Linked DNA regions of Oleomonas cavernae. The protein of the gene in region 1 interacts with the protein of each later gene in a pairwise test. Links are inferred from orthologs where the notes say so. Each region holds a gene or a part of one and is shown on either strand. Other genes may lie near its edges.

Evidence for each region.
Region 2: the proteins of lpdA (region 1) and D3874_RS15230 interact in binary tests that used the Escherichia coli proteins (3 or more experiments, as listed by UniProt). The link is inferred for Oleomonas cavernae from one-to-one orthologs.

Annotation. Positions count from the first base shown.
Region 1 is NZ_QYUK01000011.1:2,951,523-2,962,660, forward strand. What follows is about bases 2,793-5,709. They hold lpdA (dihydrolipoyl dehydrogenase), read right to left. Parts: upstream 5,178-5,709; coding sequence 3,408-5,177; downstream 2,793-3,407. Other genes in these bases: D3874_RS18120 (hypothetical protein), read right to left, coding at 2,793-2,888; D3874_RS18125 (hypothetical protein), read right to left, coding at 2,892-3,404. Also shown: D3874_RS18105 (DUF484 family protein), read left to right, coding at 1-192; D3874_RS18110 (tyrosine recombinase XerC), read left to right, coding at 189-1,154; D3874_RS18115 (hypothetical protein), read right to left, coding at 1,214-1,714; D3874_RS28085 (hypothetical protein), read right to left, coding at 1,916-2,383; more of D3874_RS18120, read right to left, coding at 2,454-2,792; D3874_RS18140 (2-oxoglutarate dehydrogenase E1 component), read right to left, coding at 6,578-9,508; sucC (ADP-forming succinate--CoA ligase subunit beta), read right to left, coding at 10,678-11,138. UniProt on the Escherichia coli protein: Lipoamide dehydrogenase is a component of the glycine cleavage system as well as of the alpha-ketoacid dehydrogenase complexes.
Region 2 is NZ_QYUK01000011.1:2,377,294-2,388,491, reverse strand. The notes cover bases 7,869-10,845. They hold D3874_RS15230 (ATP-dependent helicase), read right to left. Parts: upstream 10,539-10,845; coding sequence 8,199-10,538; downstream 7,869-8,198. Other genes in these bases: D3874_RS15225 (thioesterase family protein), read right to left, coding at 10,551-10,845; D3874_RS15235 (50S ribosomal protein L11 methyltransferase), read right to left, coding at 7,869-8,080. Outside these bases: trxB (thioredoxin-disulfide reductase), read right to left, coding at 1-351; D3874_RS15275 (Lrp/AsnC family transcriptional regulator), read left to right, coding at 643-1,143; D3874_RS15270 (methylated-DNA--[protein]-cysteine S-methyltransferase), read left to right, coding at 1,143-1,646; D3874_RS15265 (TetR/AcrR family transcriptional regulator), read right to left, coding at 1,718-2,275; D3874_RS28055 (hypothetical protein), read right to left, coding at 2,294-2,830; D3874_RS15255 (nuclear transport factor 2 family protein), read right to left, coding at 2,882-3,352; bla (subclass B1 metallo-beta-lactamase), read right to left, coding at 3,440-4,258; D3874_RS15245 (aminopeptidase P family protein), read right to left, coding at 4,531-6,564; D3874_RS30435 (DUF1127 domain-containing protein), read left to right, coding at 6,731-7,123; more of D3874_RS15235, read right to left, coding at 7,199-7,868; more of D3874_RS15225, read right to left, coding at 10,846-11,042; D3874_RS31235 (Holotricin-3 precursor), read left to right, coding at 11,109-11,198. UniProt on the Escherichia coli protein: A helicase with DNA-dependent ATPase activity. Unwinds DNA duplexes with 3'-5' polarity. Translocates on single-stranded DNA with 3'-5' polarity. Initiates unwinding more efficiently from a nicked substrate than double-stranded DNA.

The DNA.
Region 1 (11,138 bases):
CCGGCAACGCCGCTGGTGCAGAGCCAGGCACTGGCCCGCCTCGACATCGGCGGGGAATCGCCCCTGGGGCTGCTGGCCCTGGGCAGCCGCGAAGCGACCAAGTACGAGCCGGGCCAGGGCAGCGAACTGCTGGGCTTCCTGGCCGGCACCATCGAACGCCTGATCCGGCTGTGGCTGCGGCCGACCGATTGACCCCGCCCGCGGGGGCCGCCGCGCCGGCCCTGCTGCCGGCCGCCCCCGACCTTGCCGCCGCCATGGGTGACTGGCTGCGTTACCTCACGACCGAGCGCCGCGGTTCGGCCCACACGATCGAGGCCTATGGCCGCGACCTGCGCCAGTTTCTCGCCTTCCTGGCCGAGCATCTGGGCGCCCTGCCCGACCTTGCGGCGCTCGCCCAACTGGGCCCGCGCGATTTCCGCGCCTATCAGGCCCGCCGCCGCACCGGGGGCCAGGGGGCCTCGTCGGCCGCCCGCGGCCTCTCCTCCCTGCGCGGTTTCTTCCGCTACCTCGACCGCAAGGGCCTGGTCCACAACGCCACGGCCCTGGCCACCCGCGCACCCAAGCGGCCCCACGGCGTGCCCCGGCCGCTCACCCAGGCGGCGGCGCTGAACACCATCGAGGAGGCCGGCGCCCTGGCCGACGAGGCCTGGATCGCCGCCCGCGACGAGGCGGTCCTCACCCTGCTCTACGGCTGCGGCCTGCGCATCGCCGAGGCCCTGTCCCTGCGCCGCGCGGCAGCGCCGTTGCGCGACATGCTGCGCATCGTCGGCAAGGGCAACAAGGAGCGGGTCGTGCCGGTGCTGCCCCAGGTGGCGGCGCGCATCGAGGCCTATCTGCGCTTGTGCCCGCATGCCCTGCCCAAGGACGGGCCGCTGTTCATCGGCGAGAAGGGCGGGCCGCTGTCGCCCCGTGTGGTCCAGCGTAACCTGGAGCGTCTGCGCGGCGCCCTGGGCCTGCCCGACGATGCCACCCCCCACGCCCTGCGCCATTCCTTCGCCACCCACCTGCTGGGCGCCGGCGGCGACCTGCGCACCATCCAGGAACTCCTGGGCCACGCCAGCCTGACGACTACACAGCGCTACACCGAGGTGGATACGGCCCGGCTGCTGGCGGCCTATGAGGATGCGCATCCCAGGGCACGGCGGGGGGAGTGACCAGCCTTATCGATCATCGTCACTGGGCTGATGTGAAATGCAAATGTACCGGAGTCCCCTCAGTCTTGGCGTTCATCGAAGAGTGATCGGACCTGGGGGCCTGCCGACCACCGGCGGGACAGCCACCCCAGAAGTTCGGCATAGGCATAGCCAATGAAGATCGTCCCGGGCAGGGCCAGAAGTGCAGTCTTGAACAAGGATATGACTGTACCCACGACAAGCCCAGCGAGTAGGTGGCCGCCCACCTGTGAGGGTTCGGCGAGAATCAGGACAGCAGTGGCTCCCAGGTTGGCAGCCAAGCCCGCGATAGTGCCGATGATGCAGCCGCGCAGACCCGAGGGATGTGGGCCGCTGCCCACGAACCAAATCACGGCCACGGTGATGGCAACGCCTGCCAGTACGAGCCTCCGAAAATCTTTGTCGAGAATGAACAGATCGGGCATCAGGACCGTATGTGCCAAAGCATACAAGCCCACACCGGCCAAGCCGAAACCGATGCTTTGAAGGATGCGCGCCCCGGCTTTTACAACGTGTCTCATAAACCGAAACTCCTGAGCCACGGCGGCATCTCAAGGACGCAACGTTGCCCACACGTGGATGTCGCGCGCCATTTGGCAACCTAAAAGGATACTCAGCCCTATGCACACTGGGAGAGGTAACTCCCCACCGTCATCCCGGACTTGATCCGGGATCCATCGTCGTGGTGAACGAGATCCCCCCTGTACCGCCATGGCTCCCAGCTTTCGCTGGGATGACGACTTTCAAACCGGGGTTCTCCAAATACGAGTTAGGGCTGCGAACAAGACTGCGCCGATGCCTCCCAAAGGGGCAAAGCCCAATCCCACTGTTAGAGCGAACAAAACTGCGAGAAGCCCATACTTCAAGTCAGAAAGATCTAGCCGCGTTGGCGTTGGTGCCGACGCAAAAATTAGAATACCGAAGAGAAAGACTACAGGCGCGAAAAACACCGACCACATGCCCACAACGAACGCATCGGGCCACCATACCCGACCGGATCGCGGCATTCGACATTGCCAGCAGAACATCGACGCCAAGGCGACACTGACGCTTGGCCAAGTCGCATAGCTTGGCATTGCCGTCGCGCCGGACGCCGACCAGATGGAGCTTCCCTTGCCAAACAGATGAAGCGAGTCCAGGAAAATCAGTGCAAGCAGGAACGCCCAAAGGCCGAAGCCTATGCTTTCGACAATATGCACGATCCGCGTCATGGCCTGAGCGTGGCGCTCAATCCGCGCCAATTTCAACCAAAGGCTGCGGCGGCGGATCGCCGCGCGCGGCTCAGCGCCGGCGCTTCACCCATTCACGCACGAGCAGGCCCAGCAGCAGGGCGTAGAACAGCCCGGTCAGGGCGGCGACCGGCAGGGAGACCGGGCCGGTCTTCACCAGGCCCACGGTGGCGATGACGGCGATGCCGGCAGGGTCGAGGGTGCTTTCGCCCGAGGCCGGGTTCGCCAGCGAAATGGCGATCGCGGCCGTCAGGTTGGCGACCAGGCCGGCAACCAGACCCAGGGCGACGCCGCGCAGCGGCGATGGCGCGCCCTGGGCCGGGCTGCCGATCAGCCAGACGATGAAACCCGCGGCGAAGGTCCCCACCAGGGCGGCCTCGCCCGCTTCCTGCATCACCATGCCGAAATCGGGCAGGGCAGCCATCGCCAGAGCCAGCAGCCCGGTCACGATGGCGGCAAAGCCCAGCGCAGCAGCGACACGCAGCATGGCCTAGCCCTTCGCCTTGGGGCGCCAGCGGTCGGCCAGACGGCGGGCGAACAGGCCGGCGACGATGCCGACCGGCCAGGCGCCGACGAAGGCATAGGCGAGGTCGTTGATGAAATGGTCGATCGCCGCGACCCAGCCGGCCCCGTCGGCCAGGGTCGCCACCACGGCATAGGCCGCCCAGGCGGCAAAGGCGGTGGCGAGCGCGGTCACGATCACCGTGCCATTGTCGAGCGGGCCGCGGCGCGGCGCGATGGAAAACCACAGCGCGGCCGCGATGACCGCGCCCAGGGCAAAATAGGGCAAGGCCGCCAGCGGCCGTTCGATCAGGAAGGCGGCAAGGCCGAACAGCAGGCCGAAGGCGGCGGATTCGGCGACCCGCAGGCGGGTGGCGATCCTGCTGCGCGGCCCCAGCACCGGCCCCCGCTTGGGCGGCCGGCGGAAGGGAATGACGACGCCGCCGGGCGGCGGCGGCTCGGCGCCGCCATGGTCGTGACCGTTGGGGCGCCAATCCGTCATCGGTTACATCTGTCTGATACGGCCGTCGACGCCCAGGGCCGCCTCGCGCACCGCTTCCATCTCGGTCGGGTGGGCGTGGGGGGTGCGGGCCAGGTCCTCGGCAGCGCCGCCGAATTCGATCGCGGTGGCGATCTCGGCGATCATGTTGCCGGCATCGGCACCGATGATGTGGGCGCCCAGGATGCGGTCGGTGGTGGCATCGGCGATGATCTTGACGAAGCCTTCGGTCTGGGCATTCGCCTTGGCCCGGGCATTGGCCGTGAAGGGGAACTTGCCGGTCTTGTAGGCGATGCCCGCGGCCGTCAGTTCCTCTTCCGTGCGGCCGACGTTGGCCACTTCCGGCATGGTGTAGATGACGCCGGGAATGGCGTCGTAGTTCACATGGCCATGCTGGCCCGCCATGATCTCGACCGCGGCGACGCCCTCTTCCTCGGCCTTGTGGGCCAGCATCAGGCCACCGATGACGTCACCCACGGCATAGATGTGGGGGACATTGGTGCGGTAGTGGCTGTCCACGGTGATGAAGCCGCGCGGGCCGGCTTCCACCCCGGCCGCGGCCAGGTTCAGGCCGTCGGTATAGGCGCGCCGCCCGACCGAGACCAGGACCACGTCGGCCTCGAGGCTCTTGGCCTCGCCGCCCGCGACCGGCTCGAAGGTCACCGTGGCGCCCTTCTTGGTGGGGGTGACACCGGTCACCTTGGTCGAGAGCAGGAACTCGAAGCCCTGCTTGGCCAGCAGGCGCTGGAAATTCTTGGAGACTTCGCCGTCCATATTGGGGGTGATGCGGTCGAGGAATTCGATCACGGTCACCTTGGAACCCAGGCGGCTCCACACCGAGCCCAGTTCCAGGCCGATGACGCCGCCGCCGATGACGATCAGGCTCTTGGGCACCTTGGGGAGAGCGATGGCCCCGGTGGAGGAGACCACGGTCTTCTCGTCGATCTTGATGCCCGGCAGGGTCGAGACGTCGGAACCGGTGGCGATCAGGGTGCGCGCCGCCTTGATGGTACGGGTGCCGCCGGCGTTCAGCGAGACCTCGATGGTCTCGGGCCCGGTGAAGCGGCCGGTGCCCACGATATAGGTCACCTTGTTCTTCTTCATCAGGAACTCGACGCCCTTGGTCAGTTCCCCGACGACCTTGGACTTGTGCGCCATCATGGCATCGAGGTCGAGTTCGACGCCCGAGACCTTGACGCCGAACTTGCCCAAGCCGTGCTGGGCTTCCTCGTAGAGTTCCGAAGCGTGCAGCAGGGCCTTGGACGGAATGCAGCCGACGTTCAGGCAGGTCCCGCCCAGGGTGCCGCGCTTCTCGATGATGGCCGTCTTGAACCCCAGTTGCCCGGCGCGAACGGCCGAGGTGTAACCCCCCGGGCCACCGCCGATGATGACCAGGTCGAAGGCATCGTCGCCCGAAACCGCGGCCACGGCCGGGGCTGCCGCGGGGGCTGGTGCCGGCTGGGGCAGCGGGGCGGCGACGACCGGCGCAGGCGCTACCGGCACGGGCGCCGCGGACGGGGCGCTGACCGCGGCCGTGCCGCTCTCGTCGATGGCGCCAATGACCTGGCCGATGGTGACGGTGTCGCCTGCCTTGGCGTCGATCCGGGCCAGCACGCCGGCGGCCGGCGCATTCACCTCGACCGCGACCTTGTCGGTTTCAAGCGAGACCAGAACCTCGTCCTTCTTCACCGCTTCGCCGACCTTCTTCGACCATTGGCCGATGGTGGCCTCGGTGATCGATTCGCCCAGTGCGGGGACTTTCAGTTCGATGGTCATATCGTCTCGCCTTCCGGCCTCAGGCCAGCCTCTATCAGAGCGTCATTCCAGCGAAAGCTGGAATCCATGTCGACAAGGGCGCGCTGGCCCAGGATGGATTCCAGCTTTCGCTGGAATGACGACAAACAATTACACGCCGAACAGCAGGCGCTGCGGGTCTTCGATCGCTTCCTTGACGCGGACCAGGAAGGTGACCGCCTCGCGGCCGTCGACGATGCGGTGATCGTAGGACAGGGCCAGATACATCATCGGGCGGATGACTACCTGCTTGTTGATCACCATCGGCCGGTCCTGGATCTTGTGCATGCCCAGGATGCCGGATTGGGGCGGGTTGATGATCGGGGTCGACATCAGCGAACCGAAGACACCGCCGTTGGAGATGGTGAAGGTGCCGCCCTGCAGATCCTCGATCGCCAGCTTGCCGTCGCGGGCCTTCGTCCCCAGGCGCGCGATCTCCTTCTCGACGTCCTGGAAACCCAGGGCGTCGCAATCGCGCACCACCGGCACGACCAGGCCCTGCGGCGAGGAAACCGCGACCGAGATGTCGTAGTAGTTCTTGTAGATGATGTCGTCGCCGTCGATCTCGGCATTGACCGCCGGGATCTCTTTCAGCGCCTGGACGCAGGCCTTCACGAAGAAGGACATGAAGCCCATCTTCACGCCGTGCTTCTTCTCGAACAGGTCCTTGTAGAGGGTGCGCGCTTCCATCAGCGCGGTCATGTCGACCTCGTTGAAGGTGGTCAGCATGGCGGCGGTGTTCTGCGCCGACTTCAGCCGTTCGGCGATGCGCTTGCGCAGGCGGGTCATCTTCACCCGTTCCTCGCGCGCGGCATTGGCGCGCGGGCCCGACGGGGCGGCCGGGCCGGGGCCGGGGCCGGCGCCGCCTGGGCGGCCAGCACGTCCCCTTGGTGATGCGGCCGTCGGGGCCGGTGGCCGGGATCGCGGCCGGGTTCAGGCCGGATTCGGAAATCAGCTTGCGCGCGGCGGGGCCGGGCTGGGCAGCGGTGGCGGCGACGGGCGCCGGTGCAGGCTGCGGGGCCGGGGCAGCGACCGGCGCGGGTGCCGGGGTCGGCGCGGGCGCGGCCGGCTTGGGCGCGGCCGGGGCGGCGGCGGTCGCCGTCTCGTCGAGCGCGCCCAGGATCTGGCCGATGGTCACCGTGTCGCCGGGCTTGGCGTCGATCCGGGTCAGCACGCCGGCGCTCGGCGCGTTCACCTCGACCGCCACCTTGTCGGTCTCGAGCTCCACCAGGGGCTCGTCGCGCTTCACCGCGTCACCGACATTACGGAACCACTTGCCGATGGTCGCCTCCGTGACGGACTCGCCGAGCGTCGGGACCTTCAGTTCGATTGTCATTTTCTAGCCTCTTCGGCGTGACTGATTACTGATGTTCGGGATTGGATCAAAGGGTAAGGGCGGTGCCGACCAGCTTCGCCTGCTCTTCGACGTGCTTGCGCAGGGAGCCGGTCGCGGGCGAGGCCGAACCGGCGCGGCCGGCATAGGTGGCGCGGCCGGGCTTGCTGCGCGCCTTGCCAATCACCCACTCCAGCCATTGCTCGACGAAGAACCAGGCGCCCATGTTGCGCGGCTCTTCCTGGCACCAGACCAGGTCGGCCTTGGGGAAGCGCTGCATCAGGTTGACCAGGGTCTTGGCCGGGAAGGGATAGAGCTGCTCGACACGAGCGATGTAGATGTTGGACAGGCCGCGCTTCTCGCGCTCGGCCAGCAGGTCGTAGTAGACCTTGCCCGAACACATCACCACACGCTCGATCTTGGCGTCGGCGACCAGGCGGAAATCGCCGACGATCTTGGGGAACTCGCCCTTCTCGTCGAAATCGTCGTCGAGGACGCGGTGGAACGAGGTATCGGGGCCCATCTCGGCCAGGCTGGAGACCGCCTTGGGATGACGCAGCAGCGACTTGGGCGTCATCAGGATCAGCGGCTTGCGGAACTTGCGATGGATCTGCCGGCGCAGGATGTGGAAGTAGTTGGCCGGCGTGGTGCAGTTCGCGACCTGGATATTGTCCTCGGCGCAGAGCTGGAGATAGCGCTCCAGCCGGGCCGACGAGTGTTCCGGCCCCTGCCCCTCGTAGCCGTGCGGCAGCAGGCAGACCAGGCCCGACATGCGCAGCCACTTGGATTCGCCCGAGGTGATGAACTGGTCGAACACGACCTGGGCACCGTTGGCGAAGTCGCCGAACTGCGCCTCCCACAGCACCAGGGCGTTGGGCTCGGCCATCGAGTAGCCGTACTCGAAACCCAGCACCGCGGCTTCCGACAGCATCGAGTCGTGGACTTCGAAGGCCGACGCCTCCTCGCCCAAGTTCTGCAACGGCAGGTAGCGGCCTTCGCTCGCCTGGTCGATCCAGACCGAATGGCGCTGCGAGAAGGTGCCGCGCCCGGAATCCTGGCCCGACAGGCGGACATGGATGCCTTCGAGCAGCAGCGAGCCGAAGGCCAGCGCCTCGGCCGTCGCCCAGTCGAAGCCCTCGCCCGTCTCGAACATCTTCTTCTTGGCGTCGAGCACGCGGCGCAGGGTGCGATGCGGGGTGAACTCCGCCGGCACCGTGGTCAGAACCTTGCCGATCTCCTTCAGGGTGCGCATCGACTCGTCGGTCTCGCCGCGGCGAACGTCGCCGCGCGCCACACCCAGGCCGGCCCAGCGGCCTTCGAACCAGTCCGCCTTGTTGGGCTTGTAACCCTTGGAGGCCTCGAGGTCGGCTTCCAGCTTGGCGTAGAAGGAGTTGTTCATGCCTTCCGCTTCTTCGGCGGGCACCAAGCCTTCCTCGGCCAGGCGGCGGGCATAGAGTTCGCGCACCGACGGGTGGGCCGCGATCCGCGAATACATCAGCGGCTGGGTGAACATCGGCTCGTCGGTCTCGTTGTGACCGAAGCGGCGATAGCAGAACAGGTCGATGACCACGTCCTTGTGGAACTGCTGGCGATACTCGGTCGCCACCTTGGCGACGTGGCAGACCGCTTCGGGATCGTCGCCGTTCACATGGAAGATCGGCGCCGCCACCATCTTCGCCATATCCGACGGATAGGGCGACGAGCGCGAGAAGTGCGGGCTGGTCGTGAAACCGATCTGGTTGTTCACGATGATGTGGATGGTGCCGCCGGTGCGATAGCCGCGCAGGCCCGACAGGCCGAAGCATTCCGCGACTACGCCCTGGCCGGCAAAGGCCGCGTCGCCATGGAGCAGGATCGGCATGACCTTGGTGCGCTCGGTATCGCTCTTCTGCCACTGCTTGGCCCGCGCCTTGCCCAGCACCACCGGATCGACGATCTCGAGGTGGCTGGGGTTGGCGGCCAGCGACAGGTGGACCTTGTTGCCGTCGAATTCGCGGTCGGACGAGGTGCCCAGGTGATACTTGACGTCGCCCGAGCCCTGAACGTCGTCGGGATTGGCCGAGCCGCCCTGAAACTCGGAGAAGATCGCCACATAGGGCTTGCTCATGACATTGGCGAGCACGTTCAGGCGGCCGCGGTGGGCCATGCCCAGCAGGATCTCGTCGCAGCCGAGATGGCCGGCGCGCTTGATGATGCCTTCCATGGCCGGGATCACGGCTTCGCCGCCGTCGAGGCCGAAGCGCTTGGTGCCGGTGAATTTCTTGTTCAGGAAGTGCTCGAAGCCCTCGGCCTCGATCAGCTTGTTGAGGATCGCCTTCTTGCCTTCGACGGTGAAGGAGATTTCCTTCTCGCGGCCCTCGATGCGCTCCTGGATCCAGCGCTTCTCGTCAGGGTCGGAGATGTGCATGAACTCGACGCCGATGGTCGAGCAATAGGTCCGGCGCAGCACGACCAGGATCTCGCGAACGGTCGCGGTCTCCATCCCCAGCACGTTGTCGATGAAGATCGGGCGGTCCATGTCGGCTTCGCCGAAGCCATAGCTCGCGGGGTCGAGTTCGGGATGGCGCTTGGGCGGCTCGAGGCCCAGCGGGTCGAGGTTGGCGATCAGGTGGCCGCGGATGCGGTAGGCCCGGATCATCATCAGGGCGCGAACCGAGTCCAGCGTCGCGGTGCGGACATCGGCGGGGCTGGCCCCCGCGGCCGGGGCCGCCGCCGGCGGCGCCTTGCCGTCGCCCTTGGGCGGGGCCTTGGCCGCGGCCGGCTTCTCGTCGTCGTCCAGGCCCTTGGGGGTCAGCGGCCAGTCGGCCCGCTTCCATGAGGGGCTCGTGTGACCGTTCAAGGCCTCGCCCAGGGTGCTGAAATAGCTGGCCCAGGAGGGGTCGACCGAAGCCGGGTCTTTCTGGAAACGGGTGAAGAGATCCTCGATGAAGGCACCATTGGCGCCGTTGAGGAACGAGTTGTGATCGAGCTGAGTCGTCATGTCCGTCAAGCCGCGGCCGATTGGGCCGCTCTCTTTCCTGGCAGCAAAGCCGTTGCCTGAACCGCCGATGGCAAGCCCATCTGCCACCAGGTACTGAACCATCTAGGCCGCCGGCCCTACAGTTGGCGGTCTGCCCGCCTTAATCAACCGCGATCGGCGCTTTGTCGACTAAAGAAGCACATTCCGCGCAACGCAACGCCAACATAGCCGGAAACTGCAAGAGAGCGGTTCCCGAAAGCCGGGAGCCGCCCCCTCGAAAACCTCATGCCGGCCCGGGGGCCGGCATGTTCTCTCAAAGGCCCTTCAGCACCTGAAGCAGCGTGGTGCCCAGGGCCGCGGGCGAGTCGGCGACGGTGATGCCCGCCGATTTCAGCGCCTCGACCTTGAAGTCGGCCGTGTCGTTGCCGCCCGAGATGACCGCGCCGGCATGGCCCATGCGGCGGCCCGGGGGGCGGTACGGCCGGCGATGAAGCCGACCGTCGGCTTCTTCACCTTGGAGGCCTTCAGGAACTCGGCGCCCATCACTTCCGCGTCGCCGCCGATCTCGCCGATCATGATGATCGACTCGGTCTCGGGATCGCCCAGGAACAGGTCCAGGCTGTCGACGAAGTTGGTGCCGTTGACCGGGTCGCCGCCGATGCCGATGCAGGTCGACTGGCCCAGGCCCGCCGCCGTGGTCTGCGCCACCGCCTCATAGGTCAGGGTGCCCGAACGGGACACGATGCCGACCTTGCCGCGCTGGTGGATGTGGCCCGGCATGATGCCGATCTTGCATTCGCCGGGCGTGATCACGCCGGGACAGTTGGGCCCGATCAGCCGGCTCTTCGAGCCCTGCAGGGCGCGCTTCACCTTGACCATGTCCAGCACCGGAATGCCTTCGGTGATGCAGACGATCAGCGGAATTTCCGCGTTGATCGCCTCAAGGATCGCGTCGGCCGCGAACGGCGGCGGGACATAGATCACGCTGGCGTTGGCGCCGGTACGCTCGACCGCGTCAGCGACCGTGTCGAAGATCGGCAGGCCGAGGTGGGTGCCGCCGCCCTTGCCCGGGGTGACGCCGCCGACCATCTTGGTGCCGTAGGCGATCGCCTGTTCGGAGTGGAAGGTGCCCTGGGCGCCGGTGAAGCCCTGGCAGATGACCTTCGTGTTTTTGTCGACAAGAACGGACATCAGGCAGCTTCCTTCACGGCTTTCACGACCTTGGCGGCGGCATCGGCCAGATCGTCGCCCGAGGTGATGGGGAGACCCGACTCGGCCAGGATCTTCTTGCCGAGGTCGACATTGGTACCGGCCAGGCGCACCACCAGGGGCACGCTGAGCGAGACTTCGCGCGCGGCCGCGATCACGCCTTCGGCGATGACGTCGCAGCGCATGATGCCGCCGAAGATGTTGACCAGGATGCCTTCGACATTGGGGTCGGACAGGATGATCTTGAACGCCTCGGTCACGCGCTCGCGGGTGGCGCCGCCGCCCACGTCGAGGAAGTTCGCCGGCTCGCCGCCGTAGAGCTTGATGATGTCCATGGTCGCCATGGCCAGGCCGGCACCATTGACCATGCAGCCGATGTTGCCGTCGAGCTTCACGTAGGAGAGCTCGTGCTTGGCCGCCTCGCGCTCCATCGGATCTTCTT
Region 2 (11,198 bases), 580 kb from region 1 along the record:
GCTGGCCCCGGTCGCGATGATCAGGGTGTCGGCCGTGTATTCGGTGCCGGAATCGCCTTTCAGGCGGAACGGACGGCGCGACAGGTCGACCTCGGTGATGATGTCGTCGATCAGGGTGGTGCCGACGTGGCGCGCCTGCGCCTCCATCTGCTCCATCAGCCAGGGGCCCTGGATCACTTCGGCAAAGCCCGGGTAGTTCTCGACCTCGGTGGTGATGGTCAACTGGCCGCCCGGAGTCAGGCCGCGGACCAGCACGGGGTCCAGGCAGGCGCGCGCGGCATAGATCGCCGCGGTGCAGCCCGCCGGACCGGAACCAATGATCAGCACCTTCGCATGGCGGCGCTCGGACATCGTCTACACTCCGAAATTCGATACCCCGGGATCGGGGCCGCCGCCGGCTCCTGGCGGACTGGGCGAGAGAATCGCTTATATGGGACGCTCTGCACAGACTATGATATGCGCTAGCCGCATGGCCCGCCAAGAGGCGCCGCGCGCCTTCCGCGCAATCGCTTGACGGCGGCGGATTCTGGCGTCTAATCCCCCGCGCGTCGACGAAATCTCGACGCATTGGGCAGGCAAAGTGAAATTTTCTTTCGTCCAGCGGTCCTCGGCACAATAATGGCGGTGCCGCAGGGGGAGTTCATGACCAAGGTAAAGCTCGACGACATCGATTTGCAGATCCTCGAGCATTTGCAGGCAGACGGCCGCATGACGAATGTCGATCTGGCCCGCCAAGTCGGGATTTCCGCCCCGCCCTGCCTGCGCCGGGTCCGCGCGCTCGAGGAGTCGGGCTTCATCAAGGGCTACCACGCCGAGGTCGATGCCGAATCGCTGGGCTTCGAGGTCACGGTCTTCGCCATGGTCGGCCTCGCCTCCCAGGCCGAGACCGACCTGGTCGCCTTCGAGGAGCGGGTCCGCGCCATGCCGCTGGTGCGCGAATGCTGGATGCTGAACGGCGAAATCGACTTCATTCTGAAAATCGTCGCCCGCGACCTGGCGGAATTCCAAGGCTTCCTGACCCGCGAGCTGACGCCCGCCCCCAATGTCGCCAGCGTCAAGACCAGCTTCACCATTCGCAACGGCAAGCATGCGCCGGGCGTGCCCTTCGGCCTGTCGCCCCGGCCGCCGCACCGCGGCCGCTGATGTTTCTCGACCGGCTGGAGACGCCGATCGGGCAAGCCCTGCTGGTGACCGATGGCGAGGGGCGCCTGTGTGCCCTCGACTGGGCGGATTACGAGGCGCGCATGGTGCTCCTGCTGTGCCGGCAGGTCGGTCCGGTGGCGATCGAGCCGGGTGCCGCCCCCAAAGCCATCCGCCATGCCCTCGAGCGCTATTTCGCCGGCGACCTGGGCCGGCTCGACACCGTTCCCTACCACCTGGGCGGCACGCCGTTCCAGCGCGAGGTCTGGTCCGCCCTGCGCACCGTCCCGGCAGGCGAAACGCTGACCTACGGCGCGCTCGCCGCCCGCCTCGGCCGGCCCCGGGCCATGCGCGCGGTGGGCCACGCCAATGGTGCCAACCCCATCAGCGTGGTCGTGCCCTGCCACCGCCTGATTGGCGCCGACGGTTCCTTGACCGGCTACGGCGGCGGCATCGCCCGCAAGCGCTGGCTGCTGACCCACGAGGGCGCTGCCCTAAGCGCTTAACCTCCACCGTCATTCCGGCGAAGGCCGGAATCCATTGAGACGTCGCGCGCTGCCCAGGAATGACGGCTGGGTCAGACCCCCAACCGCTCCTGAAGGCGGCGCAGGGCGCGCTCGAATGTGCCGGGATCATCCAGCGCCCGGGTCAGCACCAGTGCGCCCTGGATCGCCAGGACGGTTTCCTCCGCCTGGTCGCGGGCGGTCTCTTGGGCCCGGCCCGCCCGCACCAGGGCCTCGGCGAGCGCCTCGCCCCAGGCCGCGAAATAGGCATTGATGCGCGCTGCGAAGCGATCGCGCACGTCGCTCAGGGCAAAGGCGCCCACCAGGCACACGCGCCGGCCCGAGCGGAAATAAGCGTCGACCGACGTGAACATGTCAGCGATGGCCCGCGCCGGATCGGCCGCCTCGCGCAGGGGGCGATAGACCTGGGCCTCGAACCAGCCGTCGATCTCGTCCAGCACCGCCGCCGCCATTTCCTCTTTCCCGCCGGGGAAGAAGTTGTAGAGGCTGCCCTTGCCCAGGCCGGTGCGGGCCGTAATCAGGGCAAGGCTGGTCCCCTCGAAGCCATGCTCGCGAAAGACTTCGGCCAGGGCGGGAATGACATCGGCGCGTTCGGCGACGGTTTTCGGCATCAAGGCTCCTGTCGGGAATCAGATCAGCGCGCCGTCCTCGTACCTGAAACGATAGGCGGCGTTGTTGAAATCCCGCGCTTCGATACATGCTGGCCTCAACGCAAACTCGCCCGTGAAAATATCTCGCCCGCCCGCCTGCCAGAGGATGTCGCCGTCGGCCGACAGCCGGGAGATCTGCAATTCTCCGTGGCAAATCAGGGCACTATGTGCCGTGGAAAAATGCAGGCCGAAACACATGACGGCATCAGCCTCGACCGCCCGGAGCATTACGAAGGGGTTTAGGGAAAAGCAGGCAATCCTGCTGCCGAGAGCGATATGCAGGCGGTCTCCCCAGACAAGGGCTGAATGTGAATGAATAGGCATCGCTCGATCAACGCCAATAACGACGATGGGATCGCCATCGACGATTATCCCGTAGCTGGCGCGCACCGATCCGTCGCACAGATTGTGCTCGCGTCGATAGGCTCGGGAATTATCGGCCGAACCGAATGAATGCATTGGCTCGTTCACGATCTGGATATCGCCGATGGGGGACGAGAGCGTCAACGGAGCCATAGCGCAAGTCCTTGCCTCGGATTGTTGTCTTTCGGGGTTTGTGCTTGCCCGCTAAAGACCCAACTCGGTCAGGCCGGGATGATCGGCCGGGCGCGGTCCCGCCGGCCACAGGAATTTGCGCTCGGCTTGCGTGATGCGGACATCGTTGATGCTGGCCTCGCGCCGGCGCATCAGGCCCCGTTCGTCGAATTCCCACTGCTCGTTGCCATGGGCGCGGAACCAGTTGCCCGAGTCGTCGTGGTATTCGTACTGGAAGCGCACGGCGATGCGGCTCTCGTGGAAGGCCCACAATTCCTTGATCAGGCGGTAGTCGAGTTCGCGCGCCCATTTGCGGGTCAGCAACTCCACGATGGCCGGGCGGCCCTGGATGAATTCCGCCCGGTTGCGCCAGCGGCTGTCCGGCGTGTAGGCCAGCGAGACCCGGAGCGGATCGCACGTGTTCCAGGCATCCTCGGCCAGGCGGGCCTTCAGCGTGGCGGTCTCGACGGTGAAAGGCGGCAGGGGCGGGCGTTCATCGGCCACGGCGCAGCTCCATGTTTGTACCAATCAGTACATAATTTACTGGTCGGTACAAACATGTCAAGCAAGCAGGTGCGAGCCTGCCGAGAATCAGCCGGCGGCGGTGGTGCTCGCCAGGGCCAGGCTGTGGGTCAGCAGGCTGCCATCACCGACCGGGCCATGGCCGGGCACCACGATGGCCGGGTGGCCGAAACGGCTGACCAGGTTGCCCAGGGCGTTGGGCCAGGTGGCCAGGTCGGCATCCGCCAGGTGGCCCAGGGTGCTGGCACTGGCCGGGCGGACCATGCAGCCGCCGTACAGCAGGTCGACATCCTCGAGATAGACCACCGTGTTGTCGCGGGTGTGGGCGCCACCGGGGTGGAACAGCTCGATCTGGCGGTCGCCGATCTCGAAGGCCATGGCTTCGCCGATCCAGCTTTCGGTCGGCACGGCCAGGCCGCGGCTCATGGCGGCGGCGACCGTGGTTTCGTGCGCCATGCTGCGCTCGCCCCGCCGGTTGATCAGGCCGAGCCCGCCCAGCCGGTCGACATGGGCATGGGTCGCATAGACGAGGAGGGGGGCGCCGCTGGTCAACTGGTCGATCCGCTCGATCAGCAGGGCGGTGTCGGCTTCGGTCCAGGCGGTATCGATCATCAGCGCGCCGTTGCGCCCGACCACGACCAGGCCGTTGGACGGCACCAGGCCGTCGGCGGTCACCGCCCAGGAGGTATGAAGATAGACGCCGTCGGCGATCCGCTCGATGGTCGGGGCCGGGGTCTCATCGGCCGCGCGCAGGGCCTCGGCCGCAGTACCGGCGAGCACGACCCGGCTGGTCAAGGCCGCGCCGACGCAGCACAGGCAGCCGGCCAGAAAGCGCCGCCGCAAGGGCTCGTAATAGGCATCGCCACCATGGCGGACACGCTGTTTCATGGCGATTGCCTCCCCTTAGCCCGGTTGAGAGCGGCCGCAACCTGATCCGCCCATCGGGCGCTGGTCGGGCGAGAATGGGGCAAGATCGTGACGGTGCCGGGGTAAGCACAAAGACAAGCCCTCTCCTCCTGGGAGGAGAGGGTTGGGTGAGGAGGGTGGTCGACATAGGGCGCAGTCTCGCCCGCGACCACCTCACCCTTCCCATTGCTGGCGCAATGGGCCCCTTCCCTCTCCCCCGCAAGCGGCGAAGAGGGATCATGTTGGGGACCGGATCAAAGCGGCGCGGTGGCCGCCTCCAGCCAGGCGTGCGCCTCGCCGTCCACCAGCGGGCCGACCTCGGCCAGCACCCGGGCGTGATAGGCGTTGACCAGCGCCTTCTCGCGGTCGTCGAGCAGGGCGGTGTCGATCAGGCGGCGGTCATAGGGCACTACGGTCAGGGTCTCGAAGCCCAGCATTTCGCGCTCGGCCCCCTGCACATCAGGCAGGCGGGTGACCGCGATCAGGTTTTCGATGCGGATGCCGTAGGCCCCGGTCTTGTAGTAGCCCGGCTCGTTGGAGACGATCATGCCCTGCTGCAGGGCGACGGTGTTGGCGACCTTGGAGATCCGGTGCGGGCCTTCGTGGACGCACAGGAAACTGCCCACGCCATGGCCGGTGCCGTGGTCGTAATCGAGGCCGGCCGCCCACAGCGGCGCGCGCGCCAGCACGTCGAGCTGGCTGCCGGTGGTGCCCTGCGGGAAGCGCGCCGACCCCAGCGCCAGATGACCTTTCAGCACGCGGGTATAGCGGTCGCGGTGCTCCGGGCTGGGCCTGCCGATCGCCATGGTCCGGGTGATGTCGGTCGTGCCGTCGGGATACTGGGCACCGGAATCGAGCAGCAGCAGGTTGCCCGGTTCCAGGGTCTTGGCCGTTGCCGGCGACGCCCGGTAGTGGACGATCGCGCCATTGGCGCCGAAACCGGCGATGGTATCGAAGCTGGGGCCGCGGAAGTGGCCGTGCGCCCGCCGGAACGAGGCCAGGCGGTCCACCACGTCCAGCTCGTCCAGCCTCTCGCCCGCCGCCACGGCACCGTCCAGCCAGGCCAGGAAGCGCACGATGGCGCCGGCGTCGCGGACATGGGCGGCCCTGGTGCCGCGCAGTTCCGCCTGGTTCTTCAGGGCCCGGGGCAGGGCGCAAGGGTCCAGCCCCAGCGAGACCTTGCCGCCTGCCGCCTCGACCCGGTCCGCCAGCCAGGCGGCGCCCGTCGCCTGGTCGATGCGAAGGGTGGTGCCGCCCTGCGCCAGCCTGTCCAGCGTCGGGCCCAGGGCGTCGGGGGTGGCCAGGGTCACCCGGTTGCCGAGATGGGCGCGGGTGGCCGCGGTGATCTTGGCCGGCTCGACGAACAGCCGGACCTGGCCGCCCTCGGCCGTGTCGAGGATGGCAAAGCCCAGGCTGAGCGGGTTGTTGGGCACGTCCAGGCCGCGCACGTTCAAGAGCCAGGCCAGGCCGTCGGGCGCGCTGATCACGGCGGCATCGACACCTTCCGCGGCCAGGCCTGCGGCCAGGCGGGTGATCTTCGACTCGTGTGCCTCGCCCGCGAAGGCCAGCGCGTGGGGGCGCATCACCGACAGGGGCGCCGGCGGCCGGTCGGCCCAGACCGCATCGATCGGGTTGCCGTCGGTCGGGACCAGCCTGGCGCCGACCGCGGCCAGCGCCTTGCTCAGGGACGCGGCGCTGCCGCGGGTGTGCAGCCAGGGATCGTAACCGATGATATCGCCGGCCTTCACCGCGCCGGGCAACCAGGCTGCGGGCGGCTCCTCGATCAGGTGATGGGGTTCGAACAGGGCGATGTCGACCTGGTCGCGCACCTGCAGGGTATAGCGGCCATCGACGAAAATTGCCGCCCGCTCGGCCAGGACCACGGCCATCCCGGCCGAACCGCCGAAGCCGGTCAGCCAGGCCAGGCGCTGGGTGGCGGGCGGGATATATTCGCCCTGGTGCTCGTCGGCCATGGGCACCAGAAAGCCGGTGAGGCCGCGCCGCGCCATCTCCGCGCGCAAGGCGGCGAGACGGGCGGCCGAGGCGGCCTTGCCCGCCTCGATCGAGGCCAGCAGGCGCGGCCGGGCGCTGCCCACCAGGGCGGCGATCGAGGCGATCTCGTCGCCCCGTGCGTCAGGGGCGACTGCCGCGGCGATCTCGTCGGGATTGTCCGACGCGGCGGCTGCCGCGGCGGCGAGCCGATCGGCCAGGGCCTCGGGCGCGTGCAGCCGGCCGGCCAGGCTGCGCAGCGCGGCGGGATCAAAAATGACGTCGGTCAAAAGCTTCATGTGAGCGCCTCATGGCAGGTCGGCGTTAGAGGTATGCGTGTAGTGGGACGATAAAAAGTTTCCAATGCGCCTGGCGCATAGCTCTCCTGTCCGGCCCCCCTGCCTGAAGTCGTGCTGCACTGCCATATTCCTTCTCGACGGTAACGCCAACCAACAGGAGTAACAAATGGCTTACTTGCTGACGGGTACGGCGTCACGGTCGCATGTTGGGCATGGGCTCAATGGCGCTCCTGAGTACACCGCGGATCTGACGCTTGTGACAGCGCGGATTGCACCGCTGGTTGGACTTGGCATTTTCATCTCGGAGGTTCTGATGCTTGTCGCGAAGGGTCCCATGATGGTTGTGCAGGCGCTGAAGAGCTTGATCGCGCGTCAGCGCGTCCATGCCGAGTTGACAGCTCTCGATGACCGCCTCCTTGCCGATATCGGCATCGATCGCGGCCAGATCGACCGCGTCGCCGCCGGCCTGGTCCGGCGTGGTGCTGCTGTGCCGGCGACGGCGAAGGTGGCGATCAATGGTGTGGCGAACGAGAATTCGCCCCGTCATCTCGCGGCCTGAAGCACCCGGTGCATCCGACGATGCACCGAAACATTGTGACGTGATGCCGGTCTGGGCGATCCTGACCTCCCCGCCTCAGCGGGCGAGGGTCAGGGTCGCCCAGCCCTCTTTTACCGTCCGCTCCACCAGGTAGAGGCCGCGCGTCCGATAGGCGGACAGCACCATGGCCTCCTGAGTCGCGAGCAGCCCCGACAGAACCACCACCCCATTGCCCGCCAGGGCGCCCTCGATCTGGGCTGCCAGCAGCATCAGCGGCCGCGCCAGGATGTTGGCGATGATCAGGTCGAAGCGGCCCGCCGCCTTGACCTGCCGCTCGGTCATGCCGTCCGCGGTGGTGTAGAGCGCCGCGTCCCACAGCCCGTTCTTGGCCGCATTGTCCCTGGCGGTTTCGACCGCCACCGGGTCGATATCGGTCGCCCACAGCACGGCGGGATGCCACAATTTCTCGGCCGCCATGGCCAGGATGCCGGAGCCGCAGCCGACATCGATGACCTTGTCGAACCGCCGCCGCCGGGCCAGGCGCTCCAGCGCCAGGACGCAGCCCGAGGTGGTGGCATGGCGGCCGGTCCCGAAGGCGAGGCCCGCCTCGATTTCCAGCGCGATCGCCGAGACCGGCGGGACCTCGGGCGCGTCGGGGCCATGGATCCAGAAGCGGCCAATCGGCAGGGGCTTCAGGATCTTCTGGGTCTCCGACACCCAGTCGACATCGGGCAGCACCCGCCACTCGATCTCAGGCAGGTCGATGCCGGCGATGCCGGCGGCCTGTTCCAGCGCCTGCGCCAGGGCGCCGTCGTCGCCGCCCGGCGCCAGCAGGGCTTCCAACTCCCAGGTGGCGCCGTCGTCGCGGGTGATGCTCGACAGCGCAACCACCACATCCGACAGCATCAGTTCGAACGCCGCCACGGCCTCCGGCGGCAGGATCAGCCGCGCCTCGATCAGGCCTGCGGAGTCGCTCATGCCGGCACCCCAAAATCGTCATCCCGGCGAAGGCCGGGATCCATTCCGGGGCAGCGCGCGATGTCGCAATGGATCCCGGCCTTCGCCGGGATGACGCTGAATGGAGATCTCATGATCCTCACGCCTTGGTGACGAAGCTGGCGATCACCTTCTTCGTCCCCGCTTTCTCGAAATTGATGTCCAGCTTGTTACCGTCGATATGGCTGATGCGGCCATAGCCGAACTTCTGGTGGAACACCCGTTCGCCCGCCTTGAAGTCGCCGCCGGCATCGCTCGACGTCACATAGTCGGCGTTCAGGTCCAGGGTGCGGGGGCCGACGCGCGGGGCCGGGCCGGCGGCCCGGTTCTGCGCCGCCCGCTGGAACCCGGGGCTGAGTCCGCGTGAGCCGAACAGGTCGCTGTCGTTCATCGCCGGGGTGAAACCGCCGCGCTCGGACAGGCCGCCCCACAGGCCGGGCCGGGCCTCCACCTGGGCATGGTCGCCCGGCAGCTCGTCGATGAAGCGCGAGGGGATGGCGCTCTGCCACTGGCCGTAGAGGCGGCGGTTGGCGGCGTGGCTGACGATCGCCTTCTCCCGCGCCCGGGTCAGGCCGACATAGGCCAGGCGGCGCTCCTCTTCGAGGCCAGCCAGGCCGTTCTCGTCCATGCTGCGCTGGCTGGGGAACAGGCCCTCCTCCCAGCCGGGCAGGAAGACCACGGGAAATTCCAGGCCCTTGGCGCCGTGCAGGGTCATCAGGGTGACCATGTCCTGGGTGCCGTCGCCGCGCTCGATCTCCATGACCAACGCGACATGCTCGAGGAAGGCGGTCAGGTTCTCGAAGCCTGCCAGGGCATCGATCAATTCCTTGAGGTTGTCCAGCCGGCCCGGCGCTTCGGCCGACTTGTCGGCCTGCCACATCGCGGTGTAGCCGGATTCGTCCAGAATGGTCTGCGCCAGTTCGGTATGCGGCAGGTCGCCGCCGATGGCGCGCCAGCGCTCGAAGCCGGTCATGAGGTCGCGCAGGGCGCTGCGTGGCCGGGGCTTCATCTCGTCGGTCTCGACGATCAGGCCGGCGGCCCGGTGCAGCGAGATGCCCCGGCCGCGCGCCAGGACGTGCAACTGCTGGATCGTAGCGTCGCCCAGGCCGCGCTTGGGGACATTGACGATGCGCTCGAAGGCCAGGTCGTCGTCGGGCTGCACGGTGACGCGGAAATAGGCCAGGGCATCGCGGATTTCCTGGCGCTCGTAGAAGCGTGGGCCGCCGATCACCCGGTAGGGCAGGCCGACCGCGACGAAGCGCTCCTCGAAGGCGCGGGTCTGGGCGCCGGCGCGTACCAGGATCGCCATCTCGGCCAGCTTGCGGCCATGGCCGCGCATGCCCTCGATCGCGTCCGAGATGCCGCGCGCCTCTTCCTCGCCGTCCCAATAGCCGGTGACCTGGACCTTCTCGCCCAACGCGTCCTCGGTCCACAGGGTCTTGCCCAGGCGCCCCTCGTTGGCCTTGATCAGGCCGGACGCCGCCCCCAGGATATGCCCGGTCGAGCGATAATTGCGCTCCAATCGGATCACCTTGGCACCGGGAAAGTCACTCTCGAAACGCAGGATGTTGCCCACCTCGGCGCCACGCCAGCCGTATATCGACTGATCGTCATCGCCGACACAGCAGACGTTACGCCAGCGCTGGGCCAGCAGGCGCAGCCACAGGTATTGGGCGACGTTGGTGTCCTGGTATTCGTCGACCAGGATGTATTTGAAGCGCCGCTGCCACTGTGCCAGGATCTCGGGCTCGCGCTGGAAGATCGTGATGTTGTGCAGCAGCAGGTCGCCGAAATCGGCGGCGTTGAGGGTCGCCAGGCGTTCCTGGTAGGCGGTGTAGAGTTCCCTGCCCCGGCCGTCGGCGAAGCTGTGGTTGTCTTCCGGGTTCAGCCTGTCGGGGGTGAGGCCACGGTTCTTCCAGCGGTCGATCAGGCCGGCCAGGGCACGGGGCGGGTTGCGCTTCTCGTCCAGGCCCGCGGCACTGATCAACTGCTTGAGCAGGCGCAACTGGTCGTCGGCGTCCAGGATGGTGAAATTGGGTTTGAGGCCCACCAGCTCGGCATGGCGGCGCAGGATGCGCGCGGCGATCGAATGGAAGGTCCCCAGCCAGGACAGGCCGTCGGCCACGCCGCCGATCAGTTGCGCGATGCGGTGCTGCATCTCGCGCGCCGCCTTGTTGGTGAAGGTCACCGACAGGATCTGGCCCGGCCAGGACTTGCCGGTGCCGAGCAGGTGGGCGATGCGCGTGGTCAGCACCCTTGTCTTGCCGGTGCCCGCCCCGGCCAGCACCAGCACGGGGCCGTCGGTCGCCTCGACCGCGGCGCGCTGCTGCGGGTTCAGGCCCTCGAGATAGAACGGCTCCAGGATCGGCGCCGGGGCGCCGGGCGCCGCCGACGGCTCGGTGTCATCCCAGTTGGCGGGATCGAACGGATCATTGCTCATGGCGGCTGACGCTCAGGCCGCCGCAGGCTTGCGCAGGCGGATGTTCCGGCCGAGGCCGTCGGGCAGGGGCAGGGCGCCGTGATCCTCGGCGATCTGCGCGAACAGGGCCTGTTGCTGCGGCGGCATGGCGGCGGACCGGCGGTCTTCCAGGTCGACATGCAGGGCGACCTGTTCCGAGGTCGCGGCCAGGAAGCCCAGTTCCGCGTGCCGCATCTCGACGAAATAGTGCAGCCGCTTGGCGTCGTGGTCGATCAGCTGGAAGGTGAAGGCCAGGGGGTCGCCCTGAGTCACTTCCTGCAGATAGCGGACATGGGCCTCGAGCACGAAGAACGAGTGATTCGAGCGTGCGACATAATCCTTGCCGCAGTCGAAGCGGTCAAAGACCCGGTCCAGCGCTTGATCGAACGCCAGCACGTAATAGGCGACATTCATGTGGCCGTTGTAGTCGATCCATTCGGGCAGAACGACGGCCTGGCCGCAATCCAGGGGAGCTTCAAATGACATGGGCCGGATCATAGAGGGTCGGCGCAGGGGTGGGAAGGGTGCGAGCGGAGCTTGATCCGGAACCCAATGGCCGTCACGGTGTTTCTCGATTTACCATCAGAACCGGAGAATGCGGCCATGCAACGCAATCTTGCTAAAGGGCTCGCCGCCCGCGTG